DNA from 3 places in the Arthrobacter sp. yr096 genome. Region 3 is predicted to be linked to each of the others. Evidence: riboswitches for the same ligand, from Rfam matches in the RefSeq annotation. Region 3 holds a riboswitch; each other region holds the start of a gene.
What was found. Region 3 has a riboswitch for glycine ahead of cycA (D-serine/D-alanine/glycine transporter). Riboswitches for the same ligand answer to the same signal wherever they lie in the genome.

Region 1: another riboswitch for glycine. It lies ahead of gcvP (aminomethyl-transferring glycine dehydrogenase); the one in region 3 lies ahead of cycA (D-serine/D-alanine/glycine transporter).
Region 2: another riboswitch for glycine. It lies ahead of gcvP (aminomethyl-transferring glycine dehydrogenase); the one in region 3 lies ahead of cycA (D-serine/D-alanine/glycine transporter).

Annotation. Positions count from the first base shown of each region.
Region 1 covers NZ_FNYI01000002.1:619,960-625,332, forward strand. Annotated here, with positions in the region: gene gcvP (aminomethyl-transferring glycine dehydrogenase) at 1-2,803, opposite strand, end outside; glycine riboswitch at 2,967-3,064, opposite strand; gene BMY91_RS07585 (TetR/AcrR family transcriptional regulator) at 3,158-3,697, opposite strand; gene BMY91_RS07590 (MFS transporter) at 3,770-5,320, shown strand.
Region 2 covers NZ_FNYI01000004.1:5,696-11,068, forward strand. Annotated here, with positions in the region: gene gcvP (aminomethyl-transferring glycine dehydrogenase) at 1-1,989, opposite strand, end outside; glycine riboswitch at 2,139-2,237, opposite strand; gene BMY91_RS10945 (PucR family transcriptional regulator) at 2,312-3,823, opposite strand; gene speB (agmatinase) at 4,011-5,009, shown strand; gene BMY91_RS10955 (purine-cytosine permease family protein) at 5,006-5,373, shown strand, end outside.
Region 3 covers NZ_FNYI01000009.1:55,506-60,878, reverse strand. Annotated here, with positions in the region: gene BMY91_RS19600 (prolyl oligopeptidase family serine peptidase) at 1-194, opposite strand, end outside; gene BMY91_RS19595 (FAD/NAD(P)-binding protein) at 255-2,192, shown strand; glycine riboswitch at 2,267-2,365, shown strand; gene cycA (D-serine/D-alanine/glycine transporter) at 2,510-3,976, shown strand; gene BMY91_RS19585 (ExeM/NucH family extracellular endonuclease) at 4,058-5,373, opposite strand, start outside.

The sequences.
Region 1 (5,373 bases), on a different contig from region 3:
TGCGGTCTCCGGCTGCGCCGTCGATGCGGCCAACGGGCGGGAAGTACTTGTCCTGCTTGAGGTGGTGGACCGGGAAGGCGGCCTGCTCTCGCGGGTACGCGCGGTCCCAATCGGAACTTACGACGGCGGCAGCCGTGTGGGGTGCGCGGCGCAGCGGCGAGTTCTCCACGGCAAAGTCGCCGTTGGCCACCTGGTCGATTTCCTTGCGGATGGTGATCATGGCTTCGATGAAGCGGTCGATCTCCACGAGGTCTTCGGACTCGGTGGGCTCCACCATCAAGGTGCCCGCCACCGGGAAAGCCAGCGTGGGCGCGTGGAAGCCAAAGTCGATGAGGCGCTTGGCAACGTCTTCAGCGGTGACGCCGGTCTTGGCCGTCAGCTCGCGAAGGTCCAGGATGCACTCGTGTGCCACCAGTCCGCCTTCGCCGGTGTAGAGCACCGGGAAGTGATCGTTGAGGCGGGAAGCGATGTAGTTAGCAGCGAGCAACGCAGACTTAGTGGCTTCGGTGAGCCCCTGCCCGCCCATGAGCTTCACGTAGGCCCAAGAGATCGGCAGCACGCCGGCGGAACCGAAACGGGAAGCCGAAATGGGGACGTCGTTGCCTTCGGTCCAGGATGCCGCATCGCCGGGCATGAACGGCGCGAGGTGTGCCTTGGCTGCGACCGGGCCAACGCCCGGACCGCCGCCGCCGTGCGGGATGCAGAAGGTCTTGTGCAGGTTCAGGTGGGACACGTCGCCGCCGAACTTACCCGGCTGTGCCAGCCCGACGAGTGCATTGAGGTTGGCACCGTCGATGTACACCTGGCCGCCGGCCTCGTGGATGGCATCGCAGACTTCGCGGACGTCGGCGTCGTAGACACCGTGCGTGGACGGGTAGGTGATCATGATGGCCGAGAGGGCATCCCGGTGGGCTTCGATCTTGTTCTTGAGGTCAACGTGGTCGATGGTGCCATCGGGTGCGGTGGCCACTACAACAACCTTCATGCCGGCGAGCACTGCTGAGGCCGCGTTGGTGCCGTGGGCTGAAGCAGGGATCAAGCAGACGTTGCGCTGCTCGTCGCCACGGGACAGGTGGTAGCCGCGGATGGCCAGCAGGCCTGCAAGCTCACCCTGGGAACCGGCGTTGGGCTGGATGGAGACTTGGTCGTAGCCGGTGATCTCGGTCAGCTGGGCTTCGAGGTCCTTGATCAGTTCACGCCAGCCTGCGGTCTGCGAATCCGGAGCGAACGGGTGGATGGAGGCGAACTCCGGCCAGGAGATGGCTTCCATTTCGGCCGTGGCGTTGAGCTTCATGGTGCACGAACCCAACGGGATCATGGTGCGGTCCAGCGCGAGGTCACGGTCGGAGAGCTTGCGGATGTAACGCAAGAGCTGGGTCTCGGAGCGGTGCGTGTTGAACACCGGGTGCTGCATGAAGTCACTCGAGCGCTCCACGGAGGACTCCAGCGCAAAGCCTTCAGCGGCTTCGGCCACCGAAGCGCCAAAGACCGCTGCGACGTCGGCGACTACCGCCGTCGTCGTGGTTTCATCAACCGAGATACCCACAGTGTCAGCGTCGATGCCGCGAAGGTTGATGCCCTTTGCTTCGGCAGCGGCGACGATCTCCGCGGCCTTGCCGGGAACGCGGACGGTGATGGTGTCGAAGAAGGAGCCGTGGAGGACCTCGACGCCGGCAGCCTTCAGGGACGCTGCGAGGGTCCGTGCGTGGCTGTGGGCGGTTTCGGCAATTGCTTTCAGGCCTTCGGGGCCGTGGTAGACGGCGTACATGGAAGCGACGATGGCGAGCAGCGCCTGCGCGGTACAGATGTTGGATGTGGCCTTCTCGCGGCGGATGTGCTGCTCGCGGGTCTGCAGCGCCAAGCGGTAGGCGGGGACACCGGCGTCGTCCTTGGAAACGCCCACCAGACGGCCGGGCATGGAACGCTCCAGACCCTTCTGGACCGCCATGTAGGCAGCGTGCGGGCCGCCGAAGAACAGCGGAACGCCCAGGCGCTGCGCGGAACCAACAGCGATATCGGCGCCCTGCTCACCCGGAGGGGTGATAAGCGTCAGGGACAAAAGGTCGGCCGCAACGGTGACCAAGGCGCCGCGTTCCTTCGCCTCAGCGATCACGGCTGAGTGGTCGAATACGCGGCCGGAGACACCCGGCTGCTGCAGGACGACGCCGTTGATGGCACCTTCGGGGAGACCGAGCGACAGGTCGGCGACTTCAACTTCGAAGCCGAGAGCTTCGGCGCGGCCCTTCACGATGGCGATGGTCTGCGGCAGGCAGTCGGCGTCGAGGACGGTCTTGCCGTCCTGGGCGGCCTTGTTCTTGTTGGCGCGGCGCATCATCAGGACGGCCTCGGCCACAGCCGTTGCTTCGTCCAGGAGGGAAGCATTGGCGATCGGAAGCCCGACGAGGTCCTGAACCATGGTCTGGAAATTAAGGAGAGCTTCAAGGCGGCCCTGCGAGATTTCCGGCTGATACGGGGTGTAGGCGGTGTACCAGGCCGGTGACTCGAGGATGTTGCGGCGGATCACCGGAGGCGTGACGGTGTCGTAGTAGCCCTGGCCGATCATCTGGACGGCGGTCTTGTTCTTGGAGGCGAGCTTGCGCAGCTCCGCCAGCACCTCCACTTCGCTCAGCGCGTTTTGCAGCGTAAGGGCGACGTCCTGGCGGATGTCGTTCGGAACGGCGGTGTCGACCAGTGAATCAACGGTGTCGTACCCGACGGACTTGAGCATGGTCTCAATGTCGGCCTGGCGGCGGGCGCCGATATGCCGATCAACGAAGGTGGTGGAGGCAGAACTTACCGTCACGAAGGAACTCCAATACTTGGGCGGCGTTTGGGTACGCCACAGCGGCTCGGGTTCCCCCCCGCTCTGTATTGGACCTGAGAGTTTCCGCGCGTAGTTGGACAACCATCGCTTGCACCGTCGGTGAGCACAACGTCCAAGGACGCCTGCTGCTTTCCAGAGTTGCCTCGCCGCGGCGGTGCGTGGGCCTGAGAGATTCCTGGGGAGGGTTTGCTCCTACGGCGCCTGCATCACATGCCTGCAGGACTCTCCCGCCGCAGATCATAGGCAATGTTCAGTTGTGTATGACCCGGTTCAGGGCAGGCCACAAGGGTTAATTGTCCTACGCGGCGGGCGCCGCCGCAAATGGACGACGAGCTACTTCCGCAGCCGGTCCAGGACTCCCAGCAGAATGTCGACGTCGGCCTCCCGGCTTGCGTTCCCATCCTGCTGGCCGCCCTCAAACATTGCGTTGAAGTACAGGCCGTCGCCCATGTAACTGACGGCCTTCGCCACCTCCGGACCAACGTCTTCGGCCAGCACGTCCAGCCACTGCTGCTGGATGCCGGCGAACCTGCGGCGGGTTTCTTCATGGGCCACTTCGGCCAGGCGGGTGGCGGCCACGAAGGCGCGGTCCATGGGAGTGCCTGCCCAGAGGGAGGAGCGGATGAAGTACGCAGCGGAGCCGTCCGGAGCGGCCTTCATCTGTTCGATGTCCTCCTGGGCCAACTCATCCAGGCGTTCCAGCAGGGCGCTGATCAGCGACTCCTTATTGGGGAAGTGATACAGCAGCCCACCCTTGGAGACCCCGGCGCGCTTGGCTACGGCGTCCAGCGTGGCAGCCCGCTCCCCCACTTCAATCAGGAGGGCTTCATAGGCATCCAGGACAGCGTCCCGGGCAACTGGTTTTCGTGGCATGAGTACATCATTCCCTAAAGGCTTGGGGGGTTCCATTTGAAACTATACCGTCTGGACGGTACAGTTAGTGACATGTTCTCGCCGTCCTCAACCCAAGCACCCCGTTCCGCTCGTCCCGTCGTGGGCCAGGCAGCACCGTGGCTCGACTGGACGGCCCTGGCACTCCTGATGTTCCCGGTGCTGCTGGTTGCCGTCGACAACACCGCGCTCACCTTTGCCCTGCCCGAAATCGCCCGCTCCTTGGATGTGGGCGGCGTGCAACTCCTGTGGATCGTTGACGCGTATCCACTGGTACTGGCAGCGTTGTTGGTGTCCATGGGTAACTTGGGCGACAGAATCGGACGACGGCGGCTGCTGCTGATCGGCAGCACAGGCTTCGCTGCGGTGTCGGCTGCTACAGCGTTTGCACCCACCGCGGAATGGCTGATTGCCGGGCGTGCCGGCCTAGGCGTCTTCGGCGCCATGCTGATGCCGTCAACCCTGTCCCTGATCCGGAACATCTTCACCGACCCCAACCGTCGCCGGCTGGCGATCGCCGTGTGGGCTGCCGGGTTCTCCGGTGGCGCCGCCCTCGGCCCGATCTTTGGCGGCTGGCTGGTTGAACACTTCTGGTGGGGTGCCGTCTTCCTGGTGGCAGCATTCCTGCTCCTGCCACTCCTGGCTTTTGGGCGGGTCCTGATTCCGGAGTCCAAGGACTCCAATCCGGGACGCGTGGACGTGCCCAGCATCGTGCTGTCCGTGGTCACCATGGCGCCGTTCGTTTACGGCATCAAGGAATTCGCAGTGCACGGCTTCGGCGCTTCGGCTGCAGCCTTCATGGGCTTCGGCGTGGTGATGGGCATTCTCTTCGTCCGCCGCCAGCAGCGGATCGAAAGCCCCATGTTGGATGTCGCGTTGTTCAAGAACAAGGTGTTCAGCACGGCCATCATTGCCAACGTGCTGTCCCTCTTCTCCATGACCGGCTTCATCTACTTCTTTGCCCAGCACCTGCAGCTGGTTGAAGGGCAGTCCCCCATGGAGGCAGGTATCGCGATGATTCCTGCTCTCCTGGCCACGGTCATCGCGGGCCTGTTGGTGGTGCCGCTGGTGAAGCGTGTCCGGCCCGGCTTCGTGGTGGCTGCCGGCCTGACCCTGAGTGCCGTGGGGTACTTGGTAGTGGTGGTTGGCGACCACGGCAGCGGCCCCGTGTTCCTGTTGTCAGCACTGACCGTCCTGGCTGTTGGTGTGGGCGCTGCGGAGACCATCTCCAACGACCTCATCCTGGCTTCAGTACCTGCGGACAAGTCCGGAGCGGCCTCGGCTATCTCCGAAACCGGCTACGAGCTCGGATCGCTCCTGGGTACGGCCGTGCTCGGCTCCATCCTCACGGCCTCCTACCAGCACAACCTGATCATTCCGGACGGCATCTCCGAGCAAGCTGCCGGGAACTCCGGCGAAACGCTCGCCGGCGCAGTTGATGCGGCGGCGGCCCTGCCGGCCCCCTTGTCTGAGGCCTTGACCCACGCCGCCCGGACAGCTTTCGAGTCCGGCGTCCACATCACTGCGGCGATTGGGCTGGTACTGATGGCCGGCGCGGCAGTGCTCGCCGCCGTCGTACTCCGGCGTGTGCCCAAGGCGCAGTGAAAAACACAGCGCCGAAGGCGCAGTAAAACACAAAACGGGAAGGCCGGGTCGCT
Region 2 (5,373 bases), on a different contig from region 3:
TGCGTGGATGGCGTCGCATACCTCGCGCACATCGGCGTCGTACACACCGTGCGTGGACGGGTAAGTGATCATGATGCAGGACAGGACGTCCTTGTTCGCCTCGATCTTGGCCGTCAGATCCGCGTGATCGATGGTTCCGTCAGCAGCCGTAGCCACCACAACAACCTTCATGCCGGCCAGCACTGCTGAGGCAGCATTGGTCCCGTGGGCCGAAGCCGGGATCAGGCAGACAGTGCGCTGCTCGTCGCCACGGGACAGGTGGTAGCCGCGGATCGCCAACAAGCCTGCGAGCTCGCCCTGCGAACCGGCGTTGGGCTGGATGGAGACCTGGTCGTAGCCGGTGATCTCCGTGAGGTCCGCTTCAAGATCCTCGATCAGTTCACGCCAACCCGCCGTCTGGTGGTCAGGAGCGAACGGGTGGATCGAGGCGAACTCCGGCCAGGAAATGGCTTCCATCTCAGCAGTCGCGTTGAGCTTCATGGTGCATGAACCCAACGGGATCATGGTGCGGTCCAGCGCGAGGTCCCGGTCTGACAGCTTGCGGATATAGCGCAACAGCTGCGTCTCGGAACGGTGCGTGTTGAACACCGGGTGCTGCAGGAAATCGGAGGTGCGGACCACGGATGCGGGCAGTTCGAACCCGGAGGCGTCCCCCACTGGACCGGCCCCGAAGGCAACGGCCACTGCGGAGAGGACTTCCGGCGTCGTGGTTTCATCAACCGAAACGCCAACGGTGTCGGCGTCGATCAGCCGCAGGTTGATGCCGCGGGCTTCGGCGGCGGCGATGACCTTGTCCGCCTTGCCGGGAACGCGGACGGTGAGGGTGTCGAAGAAGGCCTCGGACACGAGTTCGCGGCCAGCCTTTTGCAGGGTCGAAGCCAAAACGCGGGCGTGTCCGTGGACTGTTTCGGCGATCGCCTTCAGGCCCTCGGGACCGTGGTACACGGCGTACATCGAGGCGACGATCGCGAGCAGCGCCTGGGCGGTGCAGATGTTGGACGTGGCCTTCTCACGGCGGATGTGCTGCTCACGGGTTTGCAGCGCCAAACGGTAGGCCGGTACGCCGGCGTTGTCCTTGGAAACGCCCACGATGCGGCCCGGAAGCGTGCGCTCCATGCCTTCGCGGACGGCCATGTAGGCAGCGTGCGGGCCGCCGAAGAACAGCGGCACACCGAAACGCTGCGCGGTACCGACGGCGATGTCCGCACCTTGCTCGCCCGGGGGCGTGATGAGGGTGAGCGCCAGCAAATCGGCGGCAACCGTGACCAGGGCACCGCGTTCCTTGGCGTCGGCGATGACTCCGGAGTGGTCAAACACACGGCCCGAAACCCCGGGCTGCTGCAGGACAATACCGTTGATGTCGCCGTCGGGAAGTCCGGCGGACAGGTCCGCAATCTCAACCTCGAAGCCCAGCGCCTCGGCGCGGCCCCTCACAATGGCGATGGTCTGCGGAAGGAGGTCGGCGTCCAGGACGGTCTTGCCGTCCTTCGCCGTCTTGTTCTTGTTGGCCCGGCGCATCAGCAGCACGGCCTCAGCTACGGCCGTGGCTTCATCCAGCAGGGAAGCATTCGCCACGGGGAGTCCGGTGAGGTCCTGCACCATAGTCTGGAAGTTCAGGAGAGCCTCAAGGCGGCCCTGGGAAATTTCGGGCTGGTACGGCGTGTAGGCCGTGTACCAGGCTGGAGCTTCCAGGATGTTGCGGCGGATAACGGGCGGGGTCACGGTGTCGTAGTAGCCCTGGCCGATCATCTGCACGGCGGTCTTGTTCTTGGACGCCAGTTTGCGTAGCTCGGCGAGAACCTGCACCTCGGTGAGGGCATCCTGGAGCTTGAGGGCAGTGTCCTGGCGGATGGAATCGGGGACGGCGACATCCACCAGACCGTCGACAGAGTCGTAGCCGATGGCCTTGAGCATGGTGTCAACGTCGGCTTGGCGACGGGCGCCGATGTGCCGGTCCGCGAAGGCGGTGGGGGTTGATTGAACAGTCAAGAGGAACTCCATGATTCAGGCGCCCAGTGAGCGCCACGATGATGTGGGGTTCCTCCCCGCTCTGTATTGGACCTGAGAGATTCCGCAGGAATGATTGCCTGCTTGCACCGTCGGTGAGCCCGGTTGCCCGGACTGCTTTCCAGAGTTGCCTAACCGCGGCGGTACATGGGCCTGAGAGATTCCTGGGGAGGATTTGCTCCTACGGCGCCTGACTGGATGTACCGGCAGGACTCTCCCGCCGCAGATCAAAAGCGTTGCGTCACCTGAGTGACACGCTTCACACCATAGCGGGTTATTTTGAGAAAGCGCAAGCAAGGTGACGTTACTGCTGCATGGCCTCGTGGATCTGCAACGCGAACCACAGCTGTGCCACGGTTGAGGTTTCACCCATGTCCAGCCCCGTCAGTTCACCGATTTTCCGGATCCGGTAGATGATGGTTTGCCGGTGCGCGAACAGGGCGGCAGCTGTCTTTTGCCACGACCGCTGCGAGTCCAGGTAAGTCCTCAGCGTGACGATGAGATCACCGTCCTGGCCCTGCTCGTAGTCGAAAATCGGTCCCAGGAGACGCCGGACCAGCGCAGTTCCTTCCTCGAAACCCGTGAGCCCAAGCCATGACGGCCCCTCCGCGTACCGGGCCAACCCCAGCTTGTTGGCCCTGGCTGAACCGAGCGCCCAGAGGGACTCCTGCAACGCCCGCTGTATAGCGCCGACGGCCGCCGGCGCACTGATCCCGATCGCGGCGTCAGTTCCTCCGCAATGGACCAGGACGTCGTCGGGCACATCGGCCGGAACCACCACGTGGAGCCTGTTGTTCCGCTTCAAGGACGCCGACGCAACCCCGTGCCGCCACAGTTCGATGTGCACGTCAGCCAGCCCGCCGCCGTCGTCCGCCACGCCGGAAGCGTCCGCTGACATGGTCGCGAGCACGAAGCCCTGGGCCGGCACGTCAAAAGCCGTCAGCCGGCTCTCCATCTCGGCCACACCCAAACGTCCATCCATGGCTTGCATCAGGAACTCGCCGGCCAAGCGGTGGCGGCCTTCCAGCGACAGGACAATGCGCGAGAGCTGCAGTCCCAACACCGTTGCGGCATGAAGAAGTACGACGGCGTCCGGGTGCGGTTCGCTGTTGGGCAGCACCACCAAGAGCGCGTTGGCATGGGTGGGGATGTCCATGGTCAGCACATGCCTGCCGCGGATCCGGTGCCACTGGAAGTTCTTTCCCGCCAGGCCCACCTGCCCGGACAACGGTGCCCACGCATCGGTGAGGAACCCGGGAAGTACCTTGCCGTCGGGATGCCAGGGGTGGAGGCAGCGGCGGTCCACCACGAAGAGTTCCGCGTCGAGTTCGGTTGATAGCCGCTGGACGAGGCTCTGCCAATGGTCCTCGGACGCTCCGGCAGTGCGGAGAAGATCATAAACGCGGGCTGTTTGGCGTAAACGGCGGGACTCTTCGAGCAGCGAAGACTCGGCAACCGAACGGGCTATGGCGATGAACGGCAGCGGATACGGGATGTTGATCAGGGGCAGCGGGAGCCGGTTGCAGGCCTCCAGGAACTCGTCCGTTAGCGGCGGTGCGTGCATCTTTTCACCGATCGCCAGTGCGCTGGCGCCACTGTCCACCAGGGCCTCGGCGAGCGCTACTTGGCCGGCTGCATCAGGGGGAATGGAGAGGCCGTTGGTCATCATGAGCTCCCCGCCGGTGACCCACTCCCACAGCCTGGGTAGGTCCGAGGTGTGCGCCCAGGTGATCCGGTTATCGGCGCCGTCCGCACCGGCAAGGAGGGTGAGGCCCAGCTGTGGCTCGGCAACGAGTTCGGCCACGGTAATTGCCATAGTTGCGCTCCGATTCCTTGCGTTGACGGCGTTCTGGCTGCCGTATCAAGCGACACTTAGACATTCGTCTAAACGCCTCGACCATTTGTAGTCAATGTAGCGCTATCCGCAGTGATCCGCGTCACCAAGAATGGAATTACTTACTTCCCGCTCAACGGCGAGCACCCCTCACCCCAAGGATCCGTCAATGACAACGCACCAGCCCATCGGCCCTGTCGACGCAACCAAAGTCCCCCGGTATGCAGGCCTCGGTACCTTCGCCCGCCTCCCCCAAATCGACCGCGTCCCGGATTACGACATCGCGATCGTCGGCGTCCCGTTCGACGGCGGAACCTCCTTCCGGCCCGGCGCCCGTTTCGGTCCTGCCGCAGTCCGCGAAGCATCCCGCCTCCTCCGTCCCGGCTACCACCCGGAGCTCGACGTTGAGCCTGTGTACGAAGCTCAGGTGGTGGACGCCGGTGACATCGCCTGCACCCCCTACGACATCACCCGGGCTGTCCGGGAGATCGAAGAGCAGGCTTTGCCTTTGATGAGCGAAGACAAGCGCCTCATTTCCATCGGTGGCGACCACACCATCGCGCTGCCCATGCTGAGGGCTTTGAACAAGGTCCATGGCCCGGTTGCGCTGCTGCACTTCGACGCGCACCTGGACACGTGGGACACCTATTTTGATCAGCCCATCACGCACGGCACCATCTTCCGCCGCGCCTTTGAGGAAGGTCTCCTTGTGGAGGACAAGTCGATGCATGTGGGAATCCGCGGACCGGTCTATGATCGCAACGATTTCCTCCGCGACCACGAGTTCGGCTTCCAGATCATCCGTTGCTCGGACCTGGACGTGATCGGCGTTCCGGCGGCCATCCAACGCGTGAAGGACAGGCTGGGAGACACCCCGGTTTACGTCTCCATCGACATCGATGTCCTGGATCCGGCCTTTGCGCCCGGCACAGGCACCCCGGAGATGGGCGGGCTCCACTCCCGGGAACTCCTGGCCCTGCTCCGCGGACTGAACGGCATCAACATCGTGGGCGCCGACGTCGTCGAAGTCGCTCCGGCGTACGACCATGCGGATATCACCACGGTAGCCGCAGCCACTCTGGTCTTCGACCTCCTGGGCCTGATGGTGAACCGCAGCAAGGCCACCACTGTTCGTGAACTGGCCTCGGCTACCAGGACCCTGTCATGAGCACCGCCCCAACAACTGAGGTTCCCCGGCTGGAGGACAAAACCATCCAGCCCATCCCGGCCAACGAGCGTCACGGCAAGGCAAGGGACCTCTTCACCATCTGGTTCGGTTCCAACATCATGATCATGACCATCGTGACCGGCGGACTAGCCACCACGGTGTTCGGCCTGGGCTTCGTCCCGGCCATCGCGGGCATCATCATCGGCAACGTCGTGGGCGGCATCTTCATGGCGCTGCACTCCGCCCAAGGCCCGCAGCTGGGCGTGGCACAGATGATCCAGACCCGTGGCCAGTTCGGCTCGTTCGGTGCCTTGTTGATCGTGGTCATCGTGGTGGTCATGTACGTCGGCTTCTTTGCCGCCAA
Region 3 (5,373 bases):
GCATCCTGCAGCAAATCCTCGGTGCGCGCGTTCTGTTCGCGGACCCACGCCAGCTGTTCCTCGCCGTGGATGTCTTCGAGCCATACGTTTTCATCCGTGGGTTCGGGCGCGACGTCCGCTGCGTGGCGCGGCCCGGAGGCCGTCGCGGTGTCATTCCGGCGAAGGGGCGTCTGATCAGCTTCTGTGGTGGTCATGGCCCCATCCAAGCAACAGTGTTCAACGGTAAGCAAGTCACGCAGAAGTTAGGCTTGAGCGTGGCTACATCCCAAACCAACCGTGTTGCCCTGCTGGGGGCAGGCCCTCGGGGCACCAGCGTCCTTGAGCGGTTGCTCGCGAATTGGGCGGCGGAGCGCGTTGAAGGCAGCACGCTGCGTATTGACGTCGTGGACCCTTACCCGGCGGGTTCAGGCCACGTGTGGCAGCCGGAGCAGTCACGCCTCTATTTGATGAACACTCAGTCGTTTTACCCGACGCTTATCCCCGAGGACCCCAGGCTCGCACCGCCGCTGGCGGGTGGTTCGTTCGATCAATGGCGCGAGGCCCGGCGTCGTGATGGCGTGGGACTCAACGACGCCGAAAAGGCAGAGCTGGCGACGCTCGAGTCAGATAACTTCCCCAGCCGTGCGCTCTACGGCCGCTACTTGCGCCAAACCCTGGAAGGGTTGCTGGAACGGCTGCCCGATGGCGTCGAGGTCGCCTTCCACCGGACGCTCGCCGTTGCTGCGCGTCCCGCTGCGGACGGGTTCGACGTCGAACTCGCCAGCGGCGCGACGCTCACCGTCGGTTCCGTGGTCCTGGCGCTGGGCCACATCGAGTCGCGGTTGAATCCCGAGCAGCGGTCCTTTAAGAGGGCGGCCGATGAGCAGGGTTTGCTGTATTTCCCTCCGGCGCCACCGGCGGACGTGAACTGGCAGGGTGTGCCGGACAATGAGCCCGTGCTGGTCCGGGGCATGGGTTTGAATTTCTTCGACGTCATGGGCCAACTCACGGAAGGTCGCGGCGGAAAGTTCGTTGAGGCAGGCTCGCCGGGGGCAGGTGTCCTGGAGTACCGGGCGTCGGGTCGGGAGCCCAGGATTATCGCTGCCTCCCGCCGTGGCACGCCCTACCGGGCCAAGGCAGGGCTGGCAGGCTACTACCCCAGCAGCATCACCATGCGTTACTTGACCGAGGACGCCGTGGACCGGTTCCGGGCGGCCGGAATCCAACCCGGCTTCGATCACGACCTCTGGCCCCTCCTGCACCGCGACGCGCTGTGGGCCTACTATTCCACCCTGGCCCGGTCCCAACCCGCGGCCATCAAGGACCCGGCGCAGTTCCTTGCGGATCTGGAGGACGCCCTCCAACCACATGCGCATACCACCGCGAAATGGGAAAGCGATGTGGGAGACCTTGTTGAAAAGCACGTCGTCGCCTCCCGCCGGCTGAATCTCCGTGGCCTTGCCGCGCCGCTGGCCGGCCGGTCCTTCGCATCCCGGCGTGAGCTGGATGCGGCCATCACGGCGTACCTGGATGATGATGCGCGGCGATCGGCTTTGGGCGAAGCGGACCCCGTCAAGATGGCCATTGGTGCCCTCCATACCGGCCGGGCAATCCTCAAATCCGTGGTGGCTGACGGTGGTATCACCGACGAATCGTGGCTGGCAGGGCTGCGCGGCTGGTTCGAATCCTTCGTCGAAGGTCTGGCCAGCGGGGCGCCTGCGCTGCGTTCGGAACAGCTGGCCGCTTTGGCTCGTGCCGGCGTCGTAAGTTTTGTTGGACCGGACCCGAAATTCAGTGTGGACCGGGGCGCCAAGGTGTTCCGGGCCGTTTCGCCGTGGGTGGATGATGCGCCCGTTGAAGCCCGGACTTTGATTGAGGCGATGTCTCCCGCCAACCGCGTGGGCATCAACCTCTCGCCGTTGCTGGAGCAGCTCATGGCGGACGGGCTGGTGCGAACCAAGATCATGATGGGTGCCGAGGGCACGCCGATGCAGACCACTGGTCTGGATGTTGAACCGCACCCGTACCGGCCCTTGGCGGCCAACGGATCGGTCACCGAAAGAATGTACGTTCTGGGTCTTCAGTTGTCCGCCTCGCAGTGGGGAACAGCCATTGCTGCGGAAGCGAAACCCCGCACCGGGCCAGCCTACGCCAGCGGACAGCGGACCCTCCGCGATGCTGATGAGATTGCCCGTAGCATTCTGGCGCGGTAGCTCCACGGGGTTGCGGACCTGCCCCGCCTTCGTTACTGTGTGAGCTGCATCACCCCGTAGGTGGTGCGCGCTTTTGATCCGCGGCGGGAGAGTCCTGCCGGTACATCCCTTCAGGCGCCGTAGGAGCAAATCCTCCCCAGGAATCTCTCAGGCCCATGTACCGCCGCGACGAGGCAACTCTGGAAAGCAGCCCGGAACGCCGGGCTCACCGAAGGTGCAAGCAGGTCCATGCCTGCGGAAACTCTCAGGTCCATCTACAGAGCGGGGAGGAACCCGAATCTTGTGGCACCCTGTGCCGCCTGAACGATGGAGTTCCTTTGACGATTCAGCGCCCACCTTCCACTGGTAACGATTCACCGCATCTTGAGCGTCAGCTCAGCAACCGCCACATCCAGCTCATCGCCATCGGCGGAGCAATTGGAACAGGCCTCTTCATGGGTTCCGGCAAGACCATTTCCGCGGCCGGACCCTCCGTCATTTTCGTGTACATGATCATCGGCTTCATGCTGTTCTTCGTCATGCGTGCCATGGGCGAACTGCTGTTGTCCAACCTGAACTACAAGTCCTTCAGCGACTTCGCGGCAGACCTCCTGGGTCCTTGGGCCGGCTTCTTCACCGGCTGGACGTATTGGTTCTGCTGGGTGATTACTGGCATCGCGGACGTCATTGCGATCGCCGGCTACTCGCAGGAACTGTGGCCCTCGCTGCCGCTGTGGGTGCCGGGCCTGATCACCATCGGCATCCTTCTGCTCCTGAACCTGGCCACGGTGAAAGCATTCGGGGAGACCGAGTTCTGGTTTGCCCTCATCAAGATCGTGGCCATCGCGGCGCTCATCATCGTTGGCCTGTTCATGATTTTCAGCGGCTTCCAGTCCGAGGCCGGACCGGCCAGCTTCACCAACCTGTGGAGCCATGGCGGTTTCTTCCCCAACGAGTTCATGGGCTTTGTTGCCGGCTTCCAGATTGCCGTCTTCGCCTTCGTGGGCATCGAACTGGTGGGCACCACCGCTGCCGAGGCCAAGGATCCGGAGAAGAACCTGCCCAAGGCCATCAACTCGATTCCCATCCGCGTGCTCCTCTTCTACGTAGGTGCCCTCATCATCCTGATGTCGGTCACCCCTTGGACCCAGTTCGCTGCCGGACACAGCCCCTTCATCGCCATGTTCTCGCTGGCCGGCCTGGGGGCGGCAGCAACCATCGTCAACCTGGTGGTGCTGACGTCCGCCATGTCGTCGGCCAACTCGGGGATTTACTCCACGTCCCGCATGGTGTTCGGACTCGCCCAGGAAGGCGACGCTCCCAAGGTGTTCGGCGCCCTCTCCGGACGCAAAGTACCCCGCAATGCCCTGTTCCTGTCCTGCGTGCTGTTGCTGTCCGGCGTCGTCCTCATGTATGCCGGCCAGGACGTCGGCAAGGCCTTCGACATGGTGACCACGGTGTCTGCTGTGTGCTTCGTCTTCGTGTGGTCGATCATCCTGGCCAGCTATCTGGCTTTCCGGAAGCGTCGCCCGCACCTGCATGATTCTTCGGCGTTCAAGATGCCCGGTGGCGTGGTGATGGTGTGGGTGGTGTTCGCGTTCTTTGCCTTCGTGCTCTGGGCGCTGACCACCCAACCGGACACGTTGACGGCGCTCCTGGCTACGCCAGTGTGGTTCGTGATCCTTGGAGTCGCCTGGCTGATCCTCCGCCGCCGTCCGGCGCACCTGGCGCGGTACGCCGCCTTCCAAGCGGAGCTCAAGCGTGACGCCGACAGGGTCCGGGAGCCGGAACCCGCGAACAAGTAACTGTTCCCCACAGCACAAGCAGGGCCCCTCACGAAGGAACATCGTGAGGGGCCCTGCCCTGTTATGTCACAGTGAGGCTAATTAGCCCCTCAAGCATTTCTGGTACTCCAACCATGCGAAGGCGTACCGCAGCCAGCCCACGATGTCGTACCACTTGGACGGCTTCACCGGGGGAGTGCACTGCGGCGGGTTCGGGCCGCTTTCAGCCACCTTCACCAGGGCCTTCACCACCGTCCCGGATTCGACGGCGGTCAGCACCAGGGTGCCCGTGCCTGCAGAGGCCGCTGCGGGAACCTTGAGGTTCACCGTGGCCGCACCAGCTGTGACCGGGACGGAACCCAGTGCAACAGCCGCGCCCTTGCTGTCTACGAAGACGGCATTGAGCGATGCGTTTACCGGGCTTCCGATGGAGGTCAGGTTGAGCTTGGAGACGGCCAGCGTGATGGACTCTCCGGGCTTGACCTCAGCCGCCGTGGAGTTGGCCACGGCAACGGAACGGCGCGCGAAGTCCGGGGACACGGGCTTGTGCGCCTGCAGGTACTTGATCCACGCGTCGCGGTCCACCAGGCCGGTGTCCTTGGTGTTGCTGCCTTCTTTGAAGACCCGGAAGTTGTCACCGCCGGTAGCAAGGAAGCTGAAGGTGCCGATCCTGTACTGCCTGGCTGGATCAATCACTGCACCGTTGACCCAGATGCCGGTGATCCGGTCACCCGACGGGCGTGCGGCGTCGTAGGTGTAGTTGACGTTCTTGGATAGCCCCAGTTGCTGGTACGGGCGGCTGGGAACGGTGCCGTCCGGGTTGGTCTGCCACTGCTGCTCCAAGAGCGTCTTGACCTGCGCGCCCGTCAGGGACGTGGTCCAGAGGTTGTTCACGAACGGCAGGACCGCGTTGGCCTCGGCGTACGTGATAGTCCCGTCCGGTGCGTAGTAGAGCTCGTTGCGAAGGCCGCCGGGGTTGACGACGCCGATCTCCGCCGCTCCCAGTTCAGGCGCCTTGAGCGTGTCAACCAGAGAGTCCGCCACGAGGTTGCCCAGGGTGGACTCGCTCGCGCGGTCGTCCCGCTTGGGGGCGCCGCCGGCGGGGTCCGGGGTAAAGGCTGTAGTGATATCAGCCGTCACTGCACCCACCGGCTGGTTGCCGATCTCTGCAGCCTGTGCGAGGGCCCTGTCCACGATCGTCTTCACTGCCGCCACCCGCGGGTAGGCAGCAACAAGGCTTTCGGCGGTCTCGGTGGTCCGGTCCACCACGGCGGCCTTGTAGGCAGTCACTGTTTTGCTTGCCGTGTCCACCGTAAGGGTCACGCTGCCCACGTTCTCGCCATAGTTGCCGGTCTGGACGATGGGCCGGGTCTTGCCGGTGGGCTGGCCGATGGCATCAAGAATCGGGGCGTCCCAGG